Regions from separate parts of the Pseudarthrobacter sp. NPDC080039 genome, predicted to be linked through region 3. Evidence: riboswitches for the same ligand, from Rfam matches in the RefSeq annotation. Region 3 holds a riboswitch; each other region holds the start of a gene.
What was found. Region 3 has a riboswitch for thiamine pyrophosphate ahead of thiC (phosphomethylpyrimidine synthase ThiC). Riboswitches for the same ligand answer to the same signal wherever they lie in the genome.
Positions count from the first base shown of each region.

Region 1: it holds a riboswitch for thiamine pyrophosphate, as region 3 does, so the genes downstream of both, thiD (bifunctional hydroxymethylpyrimidine kinase/phosphomethylpyrimidine kinase) here and thiC (phosphomethylpyrimidine synthase ThiC) in region 3, are expected to answer to the same signal.
Region 2: it holds a riboswitch for thiamine pyrophosphate, as region 3 does, so the genes downstream of both, thiC (phosphomethylpyrimidine synthase ThiC) here and thiC (phosphomethylpyrimidine synthase ThiC) in region 3, are expected to answer to the same signal.

Region 1 covers NZ_JBFBKY010000012.1:59,417-65,163, reverse strand. Annotated here, with positions in the region: gene rpmA (50S ribosomal protein L27) at 66-329, opposite strand; gene rplU (50S ribosomal protein L21) at 391-699, opposite strand; gene thiD (bifunctional hydroxymethylpyrimidine kinase/phosphomethylpyrimidine kinase) at 965-2,485, opposite strand; TPP riboswitch at 2,493-2,590, opposite strand; gene AB0313_RS13965 (Rne/Rng family ribonuclease) at 2,757-5,747, opposite strand, start outside.
Region 2 covers NZ_JBFBKY010000014.1:4,578-10,324, forward strand. Annotated here, with positions in the region: gene AB0313_RS14760 (HAD family hydrolase) at 1-302, opposite strand, end outside; gene AB0313_RS14765 (metallophosphoesterase) at 299-1,249, opposite strand; gene AB0313_RS14770 (sugar-binding transcriptional regulator) at 1,516-2,466, shown strand; gene AB0313_RS14775 (hypothetical protein) at 2,738-3,217, shown strand; partial or broken gene AB0313_RS14780 (recombinase family protein) at 3,532-4,125, opposite strand; TPP riboswitch at 4,158-4,267, shown strand; gene thiC (phosphomethylpyrimidine synthase ThiC) at 4,265-5,747, shown strand, end outside.
Region 3 covers NZ_JBFBKY010000004.1:9,654-15,400, reverse strand. Annotated here, with positions in the region: gene ffh (signal recognition particle protein) at 1-1,382, shown strand, start outside; gene AB0313_RS05950 (alpha/beta fold hydrolase) at 1,486-2,220, shown strand; gene thiC (phosphomethylpyrimidine synthase ThiC) at 2,217-4,022, opposite strand; TPP riboswitch at 4,039-4,146, opposite strand; gene AB0313_RS05940 (amidohydrolase family protein) at 4,224-5,306, shown strand; gene AB0313_RS05935 (VOC family protein) at 5,407-5,747, shown strand, end outside.

The DNA.
Region 1 (5,747 bases), on a different contig from region 3:
GTAATGCGCTTAAAAGAACAGTGGAGCGGACCCTCAGGCCCGCTCCACCGCTTCAGAACTGGTTGTTACTCTGCAGCTGCAGCAGCAACGATGTTGACTACGCGACGACCGCGGCGGGTGCCGAATTCAACGGCGCCCGGGGTCAGGGCGAACAGGGTGTCGTCGCCGCCACGGCCAACGCCGGCGCCCGGGTGGAAGTGGGTGCCACGCTGGCGGACGATGATTTCGCCTGCGGAAACTACCTGGCCGCCGAAGCGCTTGACGCCGAGGTACTGAGCGTTGGAATCGCGGCCGTTGCGAGTGGAGCTCGCGCCCTTTTTATGTGCCATCTGAAATGCCTGCCTTTAAATTCTGGGGAATCTGTTGAAATACCTGAACAGTAACCGGTGGTTACTTGATGCCGGTGATCTTGACCTTGGTCAGTTCCTGGCGGTGACCCTGGCGCTTCTTGTAACCGGTCTTGTTCTTGTACTTCTGGATGACAATCTTAGGACCACGCAGGTCCTGGAGGATTTCAGCCGTAACAGTTACCTTGGCCAGGTCAGCGGCGGCGGAGGTGACCTTGTCACCATCAACCAGGAGCAGTGCGGGCAGCTCGATGGTGCTGCCGGCTCCACCGGCGACGCGGTTCAGGGTAACGAAGTCTCCAACGGAAACCTTCTCTTGGCGGCCGCCTGCGCGGACAATCGCGTACACCACTTGGGAACTCACTTCTCTCGACGTTTATTACAAAATTTGCGTGCGGAACCGACATGCTAAAAGCCTGGGTTCCCGCTGTGCCTCAACGCCGTGGGGTCATAACCCAAGTGTTGGCGTAAGCACCGAAGATCCAGAATACGCTAAATCCGTCTTCGGCCGCAAATGAGGCTGGTTCCGGCGGGCCGGCTGTGGTAGGAACCACAGGGCCGGCAGACTGCACCGCAACCGCGCCCCTCCATAATAGCGGCGGCCCGGCCTGCAAACGTCAGGAATGCAGCCTCGGCGCGTCGAAGAAAGCCACCTCCAGGCGGCAGGACTGTTTGAACGCGGTCAGCATCGCTGCCCTCTCCTGCGCAGAGGCGTTCCGTCCGGCGGCGTCAACGATCGATATGGCCCGGCGGGTGGCCGCGGCAAACGCCTCATCCGCATAGGTGCGGAGCCACGCGGCGTAGGCGTGCCCGTCAGGCTCACCGGCGGCAACGAACCGCGCGTGGAGCTTCTCCCCCACTTCGGCGTAGAGCCAGAAACAGGGCAGGACGGCGGCAGCCAGGACTGCATAGCTGCCCGACGCCGACGCCGCGGTGAGGTGGTCCACGTATGCCTTTGTGACGGGGCCCAGTCCGCTCTGCGCCGGGCGGCTACTCAGCCAGGAGCGGTGGAGTTCCGATTCCACCTCGAGGCACTGCTGTGCGGAGCCGGCCCAGAACAGCTGCTCGGCTTCCGATGGTGCGAGGGCGCTGGCCCGGGCCAGGACCCTGGAGTAGCCGTTGAGGTAAAGGGCATCCTGGGCCAGGTAGTAGGCGAAGTCCTTCTCCTCAAGCTCGCCCGAGCCCAGGCTCCGGATAAAGTCCAGCGCGTAGATGTCGTCGAGGTCCTGTTGGGCTTCGTCCCACAGCCGGGCAGCGAAGCCCCCTTCATGAAGGGCGGGCCGCAGGTGGTGGAAGTGGTGCACGGGCCCGTTCCCGTGGCCCACCTCCAGCTCTCCGGAGTTCTCAAGCGCACCGGCGAGCCAGGGCTTCACGGTCCGCAGCGACGCTTCCCAGTCGCCCACCCGGGCCTGCACGGTGGCCATCGCAGAAGACAGGGAGCAGCCGGTGCCGTGGCTGTTGCGGGTGGCAATCCGGTTGCCCCGGACTTCCACCACGTCCTGTGCCAGCAGGCCTGAGGCGTTGACCAGCGCGTCAGGGCAGTCCGTCCCCGCCAAGTGGCCGCCCTTCACCAGTACCGTGGCTCCGGTGGTCTTCGCCAACTGCTTCCCCTGGTCCAGGGCCGCGTCCCAGCTCTCCGCCGGCTCCGCCCCCACCAGCATGGCAAGCTCGGGCAGGTTGGGGGTAATGAGATGGGCAAGAGGCAGCAGTTCCCGGAGGGCAGCTTCGGCGGATTCCTTGAGCAGCCGGTCACCGCTGGTTGCCACCATCACCGGGTCCAGGACCACGACGGCGGGACGTACTTTCTCCAGCCAGCCGCGGACAGTGCGGATTACCGCTTCATCTCCCAGCATGCCGATCTTGACGGCGTCGATGCTGATGTCGTCGCTGACGGCGTCCAGCTGCTGCGCCAGGAACGCAACCGGGGGAACGTGCACGGCCTGCACCCCCCGTGTGTTCTGTGCGGTGAGGGCCGTAATCACGGCCATGCCGTATCCACCGTGGGCGGCGATGCTTTTCAGGTCTGCCTGGATCCCTGCTCCACCCGAGGGATCGGAGCCCGCGATGGAAAGTACCCGTGGAACGTCGCGGCCCACGGGCGCCCCCGCAGGAGCACCCGGTACGGCCGGAAGGGTCATGGAAAGGGTCGTAGACAAGAGACATCCCTTCGCCGGTGCTAGCCGGACAGGTTCAACGGGTCTGGATCTCAGCCGGCCTTCTGCTCGGCACCCCGTGTCGAGGTCCAGCCTAGCCGCTGGCGCGCATCCGGAAAAAGGTGACAGCCCCTTCCCTGCACCCAGCAGAAATCCCCGCCGTGCGGAGAATTCCCCCTGTACTTACAGGGGGAACTGTCCACAAAACGGGGACTCCTGGCTGTTTCTGTGCTGCTGTCCGTTCCGGACGTGTGGCTTACAGCTCCGAAGCGGGCACACCGACACCGAGGATGATCGGTTCCTCGGCGGCCTTGCCCACCTCAGCCGACGGAACAGCGGTCTCCGGGGCCTTGGCCTCGTGGGAGTGGCCCGACGCGGTCGCCTGGACACTCTCGTGGTGCTGCACCGCGGTCTCGTTGGCGGCGCCCTGGGCACGGCTGGCAGCGCGGTGGCGGCGCGGCCGCCGCTGCCGGGACTGCTCCAGAGTGTGGTCCGAATAGTCCTTTTCAGCCGGAGCATCAACGGTGGCGCGCGCTTCCCCTCCCCCGGCAGTCCGCCCTTCCGGTGCCGGCTGGTCAGCTGCAGGTTCGGCGCCCGTCGGGGCAGCGGCGGCCTTGCCGGGTGCATCCTCGACAGAGGATGCGGGCTGGCCCAGGTGGGCGAACGCTTCTGCGAGCCGGTCCAGGGTCAGGGCCGGCTTGGGGTGGTGCTCCTCCGCGTGCTCCACGAAGGGAAGCGGGACTTCCTCTCCCCCGAAGGTCAGGACAGCCGCCGGTCGGGCCGGGGCGTCGGCGTCGTGCTTCTCCTCCATGGGTGCAGGCGCAGGCGGAGCCGGTGGCACCTGCCGGGCAGCCGCCACCTCATCGTCGTGCAGATGGGCGGCATGGGCAGCAGCCGCGATGTTTGCCAGGGCAAGCCGGGTGGCTTCTGCTTTGGCGTGCCGCTCCGCGTCTGCCGCCTCCGGCAGGACCGTGTGGACCTGCACCGCGGGCACCGGCGCAGCCTCGGGTTGCTGGCCGCCGCGTCCGCGCCGGCGCTTGCGCTCGGAACGGGGTCCCTGCTGGGCGTTGTCGGTCCGCTGCGCCTCGGGACGGTGCACCTCGGCCCGCGGTTCGGGGCGGCTGTCGGTGCGCTGGACGTGGTGCTCGGCGGCCACGATGTTTGCGCGGCGGTGTTCCACCGGATCGTCGTGGGTGACCACGCCGCGGCCGGCGCAGGCCTCACACTGCTCGCCAAAGACTTCCAGCAACCCGGTGCCCATGCGCTTGCGGGTCATCTGGACAAGGCCCAGCGACGTCACTTCGGCCACCTGGTGCTTGGTCCGGTCCCGGCCCAGGCACTCCACCAGCCGGCGCAGGACAAGGTCGCGGTTGGATTCGAGGACCATGTCGATGAAGTCGATGACGATAATGCCGCCGATGTCGCGCAGGCGCAGCTGGCGCACCACTTCTTCGGCTGCTTCGAGGTTGTTCTTGGTGACGGTTTCCTCGAGGTTGCCGCCGCTGCCGGTGAACTTGCCGGTGTTGACGTCCACCACTGTCATGGCCTCGGTGCGGTCGATCACCAGGGACCCGCCGGAGGGCAGGAAGACCTTGCGCTCAAGGGCCTTGTGGATCTGTTCGTCGATGCGCCAGGCGGAGAAGATGTCCTGGTCCTTGGTCCACTTCTCGAGCCGCCCCACCAGGTCAGGTGCCACGTAGGTGACGTAGGCCTCGATGGTGTCCCAGGCTTCCTCGCCGGAAACGATGAGCTTGGAGAAGTCTTCGTTGAAGACGTCTCGGACGACCTTGATGGTCAGGTCCGGTTCGCCGTACAGCAGTTCCGGAGCCAGGATCTTGGTGGACGCGGCCTGGCTTTCGATGCCTTCCCACTGGGCGCGCAGCCGGTTGATGTCGTGCGTCAGCTCTTCCTCGGAAGCGCCCTCGGCGGCAGTACGGACAATGACGCCGGCGTGCTCGGGCAGGCGGTCCTTGAGGATGCGCTTGAGCCGGTTGCGTTCGACGTCGGGCAGCTTGCGGGAGATGCCCGTCATTGAGCCGCCGGGCACGTAGACCAGGTAGCGTCCGGGAAGCGAGATCTGGCTGGTCAGGCGGGCACCCTTGTGGCCCACGGGGTCCTTGGTGACCTGGACCAGCACGGTGTCGCCGGACTTGAGCGCGTTTTCGATGCGGCGCTGCTTGCCCTCGAGGTTCACGGCTTCCCAGTTGACCTCGCCGGCGTAGAGGACGGCGTTGCGGCCCCGGCCGATGTCGACGAATGCAGCTTCCATTGACGGCAGCACGTTCTGCACCTTGCCCAGGTACACGTTGCCGATCAGTGAGTCCTGCTGGGTCTTGGACACGAAGTGTTCTGCCAGGACGCCGTCTTCGAGGACGGCGATCTGGATCCTGTCGTCGCGCTGGCGAACGATCATCTGGCGGTCGACGGACTCCCGGCGCGCCAGGAACTCTGCCTCGGTGATGACGGTGCGGCGGCGGCCGGTGTCGCGGGATTCACGGCGGCGCTGCTTCTTGGCCTCAAGCCGGGTGGAACCCTTTACGCTGGTCACCCGGTTGCTCACCGGGACGTCGCTGACAGGTCGCGGTGCACGGACCCTGGTCACCGTGTTGGGGGGATCGTCATCTCCGCCGCCGGTCAGTTCAAGGTCCTGGTCACCGCGGCGGCGGCGACGGCGGCGGCGGGAGGTCACCCCGTCCTCCACCTGCCCGGCGGTATCCTCGTCGGCCTCGTCTTCGGCGTCAGCCTCCGCGCCGTTTTCAAGGTCCTCGTCCGTCCTCTCGCCGGTCCGGCTGCGGCCACGGCGGCCACGGCTGCGGCGCCGGCGGCGGCTGGAGGAGTCGTCGGTGTCTTCGGCCTCCTCCTCTTCAGGCTCCTCTGCGGCGGCCGCGGCGGGGCGGACAACCGTGCTGAGGTCCGGGGCCTGGAAGAGCACTGAGGTGGGCGACGCGGGTTCCAGGAAGAGCGAGCCAAAGGGGCTGGCGGGCGCGGCGGTTTCTCCGGCCGGAGCGGCCGCTGGTTCCCTGTCCTGCTTCGCAGCCTCTGCGGCGGTGGGCTCCTGGGTGGCCTGCTGCTCACCGGCATCCGGGGCGGCGGGCTCCTGGGCGGCGGTGGCTGCCTGGGCGGAGGCGGACTCCTGCTCCCCGGCGTTCGACGCTGTGGATTCAGCAACGACAGCTTCCGCCTCGTTGGCTTCCACCACGGGGGCCGCAGCGGGGGATGCAACCTTGCGGGTGGCGACCCGGCGGCG
Region 2 (5,747 bases), on a different contig from region 3:
AGGCGGGCGGCATGGGCAATAACCACATCCCTAGTGGAGTCGGGCCACCTATAAGTCACCAGTTCCCAGAACATGCCCTGGGGCATCTCGAGGGGTATCCGCTGCCGGTTCTGGAGACGCTTCCACCCGTCATACGCAGCCCATGCACCTTCAATGTCTTCGCCGATTGCGGCGGCACTGAGAGCGGAGTCAGGAATCAGCTGGTGGACAAGATGTCCCATCACTGTAAACCCGTCACGAGGTTTCTGAACATCCGCCAGAACTCCTCCGTAATCGAAAATAACGGCGGCGACGTCTGTCATCCTGCCCCTCTCTTTCGCCGCTTGCCCTGACGCATAATTTGCTCGTCCGTGTTCACTCCAACGTATGAAGTCGCCGACTTTTTCTGCACTACTTCCTGCCACTGGAGTTCCTTGGTATCCACGTCCAATTCGAAGTCAAGGAGCGGGGCTTCAAGTTCTCCCGGGATGTCAACGACCGAGGCAGTCATTCCGTCCGCACGAATGTCAATAAGGGAAAAAGCACCATGGTTCCACCCTCGGATGTGGGCGTTCTCGGCCAAAACATCCTGGCTGTAGGCAAGGGAAGGGCCACACCAAACCAGCATCCCGTGCCACACCGCTGAGCAGGGGTGATGGTAGTGGCCAGCCACGATGCCCCTTACGTCACTGCCTTCTAGCGCCTTGGCTAGATCGGCAGAATTGCGTAGTCCGGCAAACCGCAGCTGAGGCATGGGGGAGGAAATGGGAGGATGATGCATGCTTAGGACAGTGCCCAGGGGCGCAGATTCGGAGGACATGGAAGCGATCCAGTTCAGCTGTTCGGCACTCAGCTCTCCGTATGATCGACCGGGGACGGAAGAATCGACTATCAGGAGCCTGGCGCCGCCAACCATCCTCATGTGGTCATGGGTGTCTCCCGGGCGCCTCACAGCACTTGACGGAATGACTCCAAATAGGGCTTCGAACTTTTCCCGGTCGTCATGATTACCCATCATTGCTACCACCGGACGGCGGAGGGCCTCCTCAAGGAGTTCACTGAACTGCAATACCTCGTCGTAGTCCCAGCCGGAAGTTCTGTCGACGAGGTCGCCGGTCAAAAGGATAATGTCCGGAGCTGGCTCCACCGTCATCATCATGTCCATGACCGTGGCCAACCGGAGGCTGATGTTTCCCTTGGCGTGAAGGAGTGCGTTTGGGTTCATAGTGTGGAGGTCGCTGATTTGAAGGAAACGGACACTCACGCCCATCGGCAATCCTCCTATCTGTCTCTAAGCTGAAGGAAAGGTGTTCCCATTAACCGTGTGCATATTTGTGCAAACCATGCTCAACCACGTGTAGACTAATTGAAGCCGACACACGTGGCATGCACAAGTCCCTTGGCGTTGCTATTGTGGCGGGAATCACCATCCGGGAGAGAAGGACTGATGGATCTGCCCATTGATTGCCTGCCGACCCTGGAGGCCCGCGCTTCGGTGATGCCGGAGACGGCCCCCCTGTCACCCGGGCACAACTGATGCCCTCCCCCCGGGAACCTGCACTCCTCGCCCGCGCAGCGCGTCTCTACTACGTAGAGGGTCGGTCGCAGGCTGAAGTTGCAACTGCGATCGGGGTGTCCCGGTCCAACGTCTCCCGAGTTCTCGCCGCGGCGCGTGAACAGGGGATAGTCGAAATCCGAATCAATGACTCCTTTGACCGCGATCCACAGCTTGAACAGGAATTGCAGAGGGCCTTCGGGCTGCTGGAATGCCGTGTAGCTTCGCGGAATGATTTCCAATCGCCGCTGCTGCAGGTCGGCGGCCTGGGAGCCTCGTGGGTCAAGGAGAACCTCCCCGACGCCGGCTCCATAGCCCTATCGTGGGGGTCGTCGGTGCAGGCTGTCGTTGACAGTGTTGAAGCGGAGCCCATCCACACTGGACTGCAAGTTCTTCCGCTGATCGGCGGCCTCTCAATCGTTGATGCCGCCGCGGACGGTAATGTCCTGGTCCGCTCCCTTGCCCTTAAGCTTGGTGCCGATGACGCACGGTTGCATGCGCCCGCCGTCGTTGGTTCGCAAGAGAGCCGAGACACCTTCCTCCGAGAACCCTCAATCCGCAACGTCCTGGACGCCGCCTGTAAGGCAGAGTTCGCCTTGGTGGGCATAGGGTCGGTCGGGAGCGGTGCGTCTGCATCCATCATTGACGCGATGCAATTCACCCCGGCCGAGCTGGAGCAGTTCCTCGCATCAGGGGCAGTCGGCGACTGTTGCACCAGGTTCTTTGACGAGCACGGAGCGCCCGTCGACTCTCCGGCCGATGGTCGGGTGGTCAGCATTGACCTACACGCGCTGCGCAACATCAAACGGGTTGTGGGCGTCGCGACGGGGGCGAACAAGGCTTCGGGCGTGCGGGGCGCCATCCTCGGAGGGTTTATCGATGTCCTCATTATCGACTCAGCTCTCGCAGCCGCCCTCCTCTCACTCCAATAGAACCAAGCGCACATATGTGAGTATTCAGCGCTTTCTTGTGCAAACACGGGCTCCCGCAGTATGATGTCCATCACGCGATGCTGCGAGGATCCGATTGTCTTTGTCTAGGCAGCCGAATCCCCGCAAGTCATCACTGCTCAGTAACTCGTTGCCGGGCAGTGAAGGTGCGGGTGAACCCAAAAAGTCCACACGCGTAAATTCGCTGCTTACCGGCCAGAGGTCAGCAAGATACGGGCCGCCAAGCTTCGAATCAGTCGAAGGATGGAATGAAATGCGACTTGCTCATATGGATACTTTCCACACCCCGTTTGGGATGAGGCGTCGAGTCATCGCCGCTACGCAAGGTTGTACCGGCTGGATTAACAAGACGACACTCCGCCTGTTAGAACCCCCGGGGTCTTCGAAGATGTCGCTATCGGATGATTCAAAAGAGTCCTTCACTCCGAACGAAGCCGCCGCCCTCTTGGCCGCGCTCATCCGGATCGCCCAGATCAACGGAGAGATCTCAGAAGACAGGGAACGCCGCCTGGCAGACCAATGCCGCCAAGAACTTCTAAAAATCCGGGATGAGACCGACCTATGGAACAGTCAAACAATCCTGGATACGCTGAGCGAGCTCATCATGCGCTTGACCCTCCGAACTCAAGACAACGTCCTTCAAACGCTTTCACCTAAAAGGATGGCAGGACTGAAGGCTGCCCTGTTTGAGGCTGATAGCTCCAGTCGGCTCAGAAGCGGCCGAGCTCAGTAAATTCTGCTATCCCCTTGTTCGGCTGACCGCCAAACCCTTCGTCCCCGCAAGACGAAGTTCCGAAAGACTGTCAGATTTACTCGCTTGTCGTCGCAGATTTCTTCTCTAACGGCTACCTACCTTTTATGACGAAACGGCAAGGCGCGAGACCCCGGCCGAGAAAATCAGCAACATCGATGGCCCCCGACCGTACCGTGCGGCTGCGAATCGCGATGGCTACTCCCCTGCGAGACGTAAAAAGCCGAAAATGAAGATTCCGTCGAGCTAAGGATGCGGAGGATTCGGCACATCGGCGGCGCCGGCAAGGGAGCGGTTTACTCGAGCTTGGCGTGGCGCAGGTACTGGTAGACGGGTCTCGCGGCAGATCCCGTAGTCACGGGCAAGTAAGGCTTTTGGTACACCGCTGCCGGCGCGCTGGACCAGTTCGGCTGCGCGTTCCGGTGTGCGGGTATTTTCCCGTCCTTTGTAGGCGCGGCACTGATTAGCCAGGGGGATGCCTTCCTTTTGGCGTTGCCTAATGAGGGAGCGTTCGAATTCGGCGATGGCATCCATAACGGAGAGCATGAGATGGGCATGGAGGAGTCCTCACCGGTGAAGAAGGCTCTCTTCGACGAACTTCACGCGCACGCCTTTGCGGGTAAGGCCTTGGACCAGAGCCCGCAGATCGTCCAAGCTCCGGGCGAGCCGGCCCATGCTGTGCACCACCACGGTGCCGTCGCGGGCGAACTGCAGCAGTTCCGTGAGTTGCGGCCGGCTGTGTCCCTGCCGGAGGCCTTGTCCGTGAAGATCCTATCCAGGACCTGGCCTTCGAGCTGGCATTTACCATTCTGGGCCCGCGTGCTCACGCGCCCGTATCCAATCCGGCCCCGGCGGAGCGCGGCGCGGTACTCGCGGCTACTCCGACATATTTTCCCCCAGCCCACGGTCTCTGTAAGCTTGGTCACATCCACACGGGGGCCCTGGTGCAGGGGCTGAGATCGGGCTGATGCAGTCCGTGACCGTTGAACCTGTCCGGGTCATGCCGGCGAAGGAAGTAGGAAATCACTCATGAACGCCATGAATTCGCATTCGCTCGCCTATGCCCACGACCCGGAGCACGGCATTAGCGTCCCTGTCACGGAGATCGCCTTGGAGGATTCGCCGAACGGGATGAAGAATCCCCCCTTCACGGTCTACCGGACAGCTGGGCCGGGCAGTGATCCGGTGATCGGCCTGGAGCCGTTCCGGTCCGAATGGATCGAACTGCGGGCCGATACCGAGCCTTACGGTGGCCGGGAACGGAACCTGCTTGATGACGGCAAGTCCGCGGTGCGGCGCGGTGCTGCTTCGGCCGAGTGGAAGGGTGCCCAGCCTGTTCCCCGGCGTGCCGTAGACGGCCGGACCGTCACCCAGATGCACTACGCCCGCCAGGGCATCATCACCCCGGAGATGCGCTTCGTGGCGGTACGGGAGAACTGCGACGTTGAACTGGTCCGCTCCGAAGTCGCCGCCGGCCGGGCGATCATCCCGAACAACATCAACCACCCCGAGTCCGAGCCGATGATCATCGGCAAAGCGTTCCTGGTGAAGATCAACGCCAACATCGGCAACTCCGCCGTGACGTCCTCCATTGCCGAGGAGGTAGACAAACTGCAGTGGGCGGCCCAATGGGGCGCCGACACCGTGATGGACCTCTCAACCGGGGATGACATCCACACCACCCGTGAATGGATCATCCGCAACTCACCCGTCCCGATCGGCACCGTGCCGATCTACCAAGCGCTGGAAAAAGTCAATGGGCAAGCCAACGAGTTGACGTGGGAGATCTACCGCGACACCGTGATCGAACAGTGCGAGCAGGGCGTGGACTACATGACCGTCCACGCCGGCGTGCTGCTGCGCTACGTACCCCTGACCGCAAACCGGGTGACGGGGATCGTGTCCCGTGGCGGGTCAATCATGGCGGGTTGGTGCCTGGCCCACCATCAGGAGAACTTCCTGTACACGCACTTCGACGAGCTCTGCGAGATTTTCGCGAAGTACGACGTCGCGTTCTCCCTCGGTGACGGTCTGCGCCCGGGTTCCACGGCGGATGCCAACGACGCGGCCCAGTTCGCCGAACTGGACACCCTGGCCGAACTGACAAAGCGCGCCTGGACGTACGATGTGCAGGTCATGGTCGAAGGACCCGGTCACATCCCGTTCCACCTGGTCCGTGAAAACGTCGAACGCCAGCAGGAACTCTGCGACGGCGCACCCTTTTACACCCTGGGGCCGTTGGTCACGGACGTTGCACCGGGGTATGACCACATCACCTCAGCCATCGGAGCGACGGAGATCGCCCGGTACGGCACCGCCATGCTGTGCTACGTCACGCCCAAGGAGCACCTCGGGTTGCCGAACAAGGATGACGTGAAGACCGGAGTGATCACCTATAAGATCGCAGCCCACGCCGCGGACCTCGCCAAAGGCCACCCCGGCGCCCACGAACGCGACAACGCCCTCTCGAAGGCCCGGTTCGAATTCCGCTGGCGCGACCAATTCGCGCTGT
Region 3 (5,747 bases):
CGCTGAACCCCAGCCAGCAGATAGTCAAGATCGTCAACGAGGAACTCCAGGAGATCCTCGGCGGCGAAACGCGGCGGATCCGGCTGGCCAAGAACGGTCCCACCATCATCATGCTGGCCGGCCTCCAGGGTGCGGGCAAGACCACCCTTGCCGGCAAACTGTCCAAGTGGTTGAAGGCCCAGGGCCACAGCCCCATGCTGGTTGCCTGCGACCTCCAGCGCCCCAATGCCGTCACGCAGCTGCAGGTGGTGGGCCAGCGCGCCAACGTTCCGGTCTTCGCACCGCACCCGGGAGCCACCTCCCAGGAGCTGGACCAGCCCGCGGGTGACCCTGTCGCCGTCGCCCGCGCCGGCGTCGAGGAAGCACGCCAGAAGCTGCACGACGTCGTCATCGTCGATACCGCCGGCCGCCTGGGCGTGGACGCCGACATGATGGAACAGGCCCGCCAGATCCGCCGGGCCATCGTCCCCAACGAAGTCCTCTTCGTGATCGACTCCATGATCGGCCAGGACGCCGTCAACACGGCGCTCGCCTTTGATGAAGGCGTGAACTTCACAGGCATCGTGCTCTCCAAGCTCGACGGCGACGCGCGCGGCGGTGCCGCACTTTCCGTTGCGTCGGTCACCGGCAAGCCGGTCATGTTCGCATCCACCGGCGAAGGCCTGGACGACTTTGAACTCTTCCACCCGGACCGGATGGCCTCGCGCATCCTGGACATGGGCGACATCCTCACGCTCATCGAACAGGCCGAAAAGGCCTGGGACAAGGATGAAGCTGCCCGGATGGCGAAGAAATTCGCCGACCAGGAAGATTTCACCCTCGAGGACTTCCTGGCCCAGATGCAGCAGATCCGCAACATGGGCTCCATGAAGAAAATGCTCATGATGATGCCCGGTGCGCAGAACATCCGGCAGCAGTTGGAGCAGTTCGATGAGCGCGAGATCGACCGCGTCGAAGCAATCGTCCGGTCCATGACCCCGCACGAGCGGCTTGCGCCGAAGATCATCAATGGCTCGCGCCGCGCCCGCATCGCCCGCGGCTCCGGCGTCCACGTCTCCGAGGTCAACGGCCTGCTGGAGCGCTTCGCCCAGGCCCAGAAGATGATGAAGAAGATGGCCCAGGGCGGAATGCCAGGGATGCCGGGCATGCCCGGGCTGCCCGGTGCCGGCGGCGGGTCCCGGAAGAACGCCAAGAACGCGCCCAAGAAGAAGGCCAAGTCAGGCAACCCCGCCAAGGCGGCCCAGGAGCGCAAGGAGGCAGAAGCGCGCCGGGCCAACGCTGCCAAGGCGATGCCCACCGGCGCCGCCTTCGGGCAGGGCGGCGATTTCGATCCCTCGCAGCTCAACCTGCCCAAGGGCTTCGACAAGTTCCTGGGCAAGTAGCAGTTTCGCGTAATCAGGAAGCGCCAGGTGCCGTCTTGACCGTTCAAGACGACACCTGGCGCTTCTTCGTTGGGATGTCGGCACCGTGGAATAGGGTTGGGACATGTTCAAGCAGAGGGTAGTGTTCGTGCACGGCGCCGGAGCCTTTGGCGCCGCGGCATGGCCCCGCCAGCACGGCATGGCATTGGCCTACGACGCCCTGTTCCTCCGGCGGCATGGCTATGACGCCGTCGCGGAGCCCCTGGAGTCCTCCTTTGCCGCAGATACTGCCATCGTCCTGGGGTCGCTGGCCGACGATGGCCGCGGTGCCGCCGGGGGACATGTGGTGGCACACTCCCAGGGCGCGATCCCGGCCATGATGGCCGCGGTGGAACGTCCGGACCTGGTCTTCTCGTTGACGCTGGTTGAGCCGGCCTGCCTGTCGCTGACTGCGGAACTGCCGGCCACGTCAGCGCACATCAGCCTGATGCAGCCCCTCTTCGACGTCCGCCACCAGCTCAGCGATGACGACTTCCAGCGCGAATTCGTCCGCCGGATCTACGCCACCGACCTCCAGCAGCCAGCCACCGTTGAGGAAAAACGCTCCGCCCGCAGGCTTCGGCTCCAGGCGCCGTCCTGGGAGGCCCCGCTGCACATTGTTCCCGGCGTGCCCACCCTCGTCCTGACCGGTGGCTGGGAGCCGTTGTACGAGGAAATTGCCGGTTACCTGCGGGAGACCGGCGCCCTGCACCGCGTTGCCGCGGGAGGGCACCGGCCCCATGACTCCCCGGATGGGGACCGGACCATCCGGCAGTTCATCAGCCAGGTCAGCCGGAGCCAGCCGGCCCGGGCGTCCTAGCTGTCCGCGGGAACCCGCAGCTCCGGCAGGTACACCTTGCCGCCGGCCGCCAGGAATTCCTGGCTCTTCTCCCGCATGCCGGAGGCCATTTCCGCCAGGGCGGCCTGCGAGTCGGCCGACCCGTATTCGTCCCGGATGTCCTGGCTGATCCGCATGGAGCAGAACTTCGGCCCGCACATGGAGCAGAAATGCGCGGTCTTGGCGGGTTCTGCGGGAAGGGTTTCGTCGTGGAAGGCCTCCGCCGTCACCGGATCCAGAGACAGGGCGAACTGGTCACGCCACCGGAATTCGAACCGCGCCTTGGACAGGGCATCATCACGTTCGTGCGCCCCCGGGTGCCCCTTGGCGAGGTCTGCGGCGTGGGCGGCGATCTTATAGGTGATGACGCCTGTCTTGACGTCGTCCTTGTTGGGCAGGCCCAGGTGTTCCTTGGGGGTGACGTAGCAGAGCATCGCGGTGCCGTAACGGGCGATCTCGGTGGCGCCGATTGCCGAGGTGATGTGGTCGTAGCCGGGGGCGACGTCGGTCACCAGCGGGCCCAGGGTGTAGAAGGGCGCACCCTTGCACAGCTCCTGCTGGCGCTCCACGTTTTCCCGTACCAGGTGGAAGGGAACGTGGCCGGGGCCTTCCACCATCACTTGTACGTCATACTCCCACGCGCGCTGGGTGAGCTCGGCAAGCGTGTCCAGCTCGGCGAACTGGGCGGCGTCGTTGGCGTCCGCCGTGGAACCGGGGCGCAGGCCGTCCCCGAGGGAGAAGGCGACGTCGTACTTGGCGAAGATTTCGCACAGTTCGTCGAAGTGCGTGTACAGGAAGTTTTCCTGGTGGTGGGCCAGGCACCAGCCCGCCATGATCGATCCGCCCCGGGAGACGATGCCCGTCACCCGGTTTGCCGTGAGCGGGACGTACCGGAGAAGCACGCCGGCGTGGATGGTCATGTAGTCCACGCCTTGCTCGCACTGTTCAATGACGGTGTCGCGGAAGATCTCCCAGGTCAACGCGTTGGCTTCGCCGTTCACCTTTTCCAGGGCCTGGTAGATCGGCACGGTGCCGATCGGCACGGGGGAGTTGCGGATGATCCACTCGCGGGTCGTGTGGATGTCGTCGCCCGTGGACAGGTCCATGACGGTGTCGGCGCCCCACTGGGTGGCCCACTGCAGCTTGTCCACTTCCTCCGCGATGGAGCTGGTCACGGCGGAGTTGCCGATGTTGGCGTTGATCTTCACCAGGAAGGCCTTGCCGATGATCATCGGCTCGGATTCGGGGTGGTTGATGTTGTTGGGGATAATGGCGCGGCCTGCGGCCACCTCGCTCCTGACCAGTTCAACGTCGCAGTTTTCGCGCAGCGCCACAAAGCGCATCTCCTGCGTGATGATGCCCTGCCGGGCATAGTGCATCTGCGTCACTGTCCTGCCGTCGACGGCGCGGCGGGGCTCCGGCTGTCCGCCCTTCCACTCCGCGGAGGCGGCACCGCGGCGCACGGCGGAGCGGCCGTCGTCGAGCAGGTTGCGCTCCCGGCCGCTGTAGGGCTCGGTGTCCCCCCGCGCCGCGATCCACTCCGAGCGGAAGGGCTGCAGGCCGCGCACGGGGTCGCTTCCGGGCCCCGCGGTCCGGTAGGTCCGGAACGGCGGGTTTTCCTGGCCGTTGGGTGACGGCTCCAGGGCAATTTCCGTCACCGGCACCCGGATTCCCGCCTTTTCGTCCTCGACGTAGGCGAGTGAATGGGACTTCAGTGACTGGGTTACGGGCTGTTCCGATGCGTCCCCGAAATCGCCCGCGGACTGCAGGAGGTCAGGGTTCAGCTGGGTGTTTTGTGTACTCAAGGGAATACTCACTTCCTTCGCCGGCATTATCCGGACAGGTTCAACGGTCGCAGGCTGCAACAGCCCGATCTCAGCCCCTGCAAGGGCACCCGTGTGGTCAGGAACGAAGCTACCACAGGCTCCTGGACGAGGCTTGTCACAATTGCGGTGCTAGCCTGACCGGGCATCGAAAGGAGCCCCATGGCAGACATCATCCACTTCCGCGGGCCCGTCCTGGCCGCCGCGGACCAGGTACGGCACGGGCTGTGGTCCGTGGATGGAAGGCTCACCTTCAGCAAGCCCGCAACCCATCCGGGCAGGGTGCTCGACGGATGGGTGCTGCCGGGCTTCGTGGACGCGCACTGCCATATCGGGCTGGGGGCCGCCGGCCCGGTGGATCCGCCTGTTGCCAGGGAACAGGCACTGGCCGACCTCACCGCCGGAACCCTGCTGGTCCGTGACGCGGGGTCCCCTGCCGATACCCGCTGGATGCAGGGCGGAACGGAGTTCCCGGTGCTGGTCCGCGCCGGGCGGCACATCGCCCGTACCCGCCGCTATCTGCGGGGCTTCGCGGAGGAGGTGGAGCCTGAGGGCCTCGTGGAGGCCGTGCGCAAGCAGGCACGCGACGGCGACGGCTGGGTCAAGCTGGTGGGGGACTGGATCGACCGCAGCGCCGGCGACCTGGCGCCTTCCTTTCCTGCCGCCGTCGTACGTGATGCCGTCCAGGCGGCCCACGACGAAGGTGCCCGGGTGACCGCCCACTGCTTTGCCGAAGACACCCTGGACCAGATGCTGGACGCAGGGATCGACTGCATCGAGCACGCCACCGGACTCCTGCCGCGGCACCTGCCCCGGTTCGCCGAACAGGGCGTACCGATCGTTCCCACGCTGATCAACATTGCCACCTTCCCGGACATTGCGGCGCAGGCCGACGCCAAGTTCCCCCGCTATGCGGCCCACATGCGGGCCTTGTGGGAACGGAGGCTGGAGCGGGTGGCGGAGGCCCATGCCGCCGGCGTGCGTATTTTTGCCGGCACGGATGCGGGCAGCGTGATCCGGCACGGCCGGATTGCCGACGAGATCCTTGCCCTGCACGGCGCCGGGCTCCCCATGGCTGCAGCCCTTGACGCGGCCTGCTGGGCAGCGCGTGCCTGGCTGGGGGCGGACGGCCTGGCGGAAGGGGCGCGCGCCGACGTCGTGGTGTGCCGGGAAGATCCACGGGCGGTGCCCGGGACGATCAAGGCCCTGGAACACGTGGTGCTGGGCGGACACATCATCCGCTGACCCACGGCGCTGCGGGGACTTGGAATAAATTGAAGCTTCAAGTAATTTTAATGTGTGACAGGCCGCCAATGGGACGGCCTCCAACGCAAGGAGCCTTCACGTGACTACAGCATCCAGCACCCGGGATCTTCTTCCCGCCGACCTCGCCATGGGCACGGTGATGCTCAAGGTGGGCGACATGAAGGTTATGACCGACTACTACCAGCGGGCGCTTGGCCTTGAGGTGGTGGCCGAGCAGGACGGCGGCCTCTATTTCGGCAGGCTCGGCCGGCCGCTGGTCCACCTGGCGCCCGCGCCTGGGCTGCACCTTCCCGGCAGGGGGGAGGCGGGCCTGTTCCATACCGCCCTGCTGTTCGAGGACCAGGCTTCCCTTGCCGCCACCGTCGCAACGGCCGCGCAGTACGAGCCCCGGTCCTTCACCGGGAGTGCCGACCACCTGGT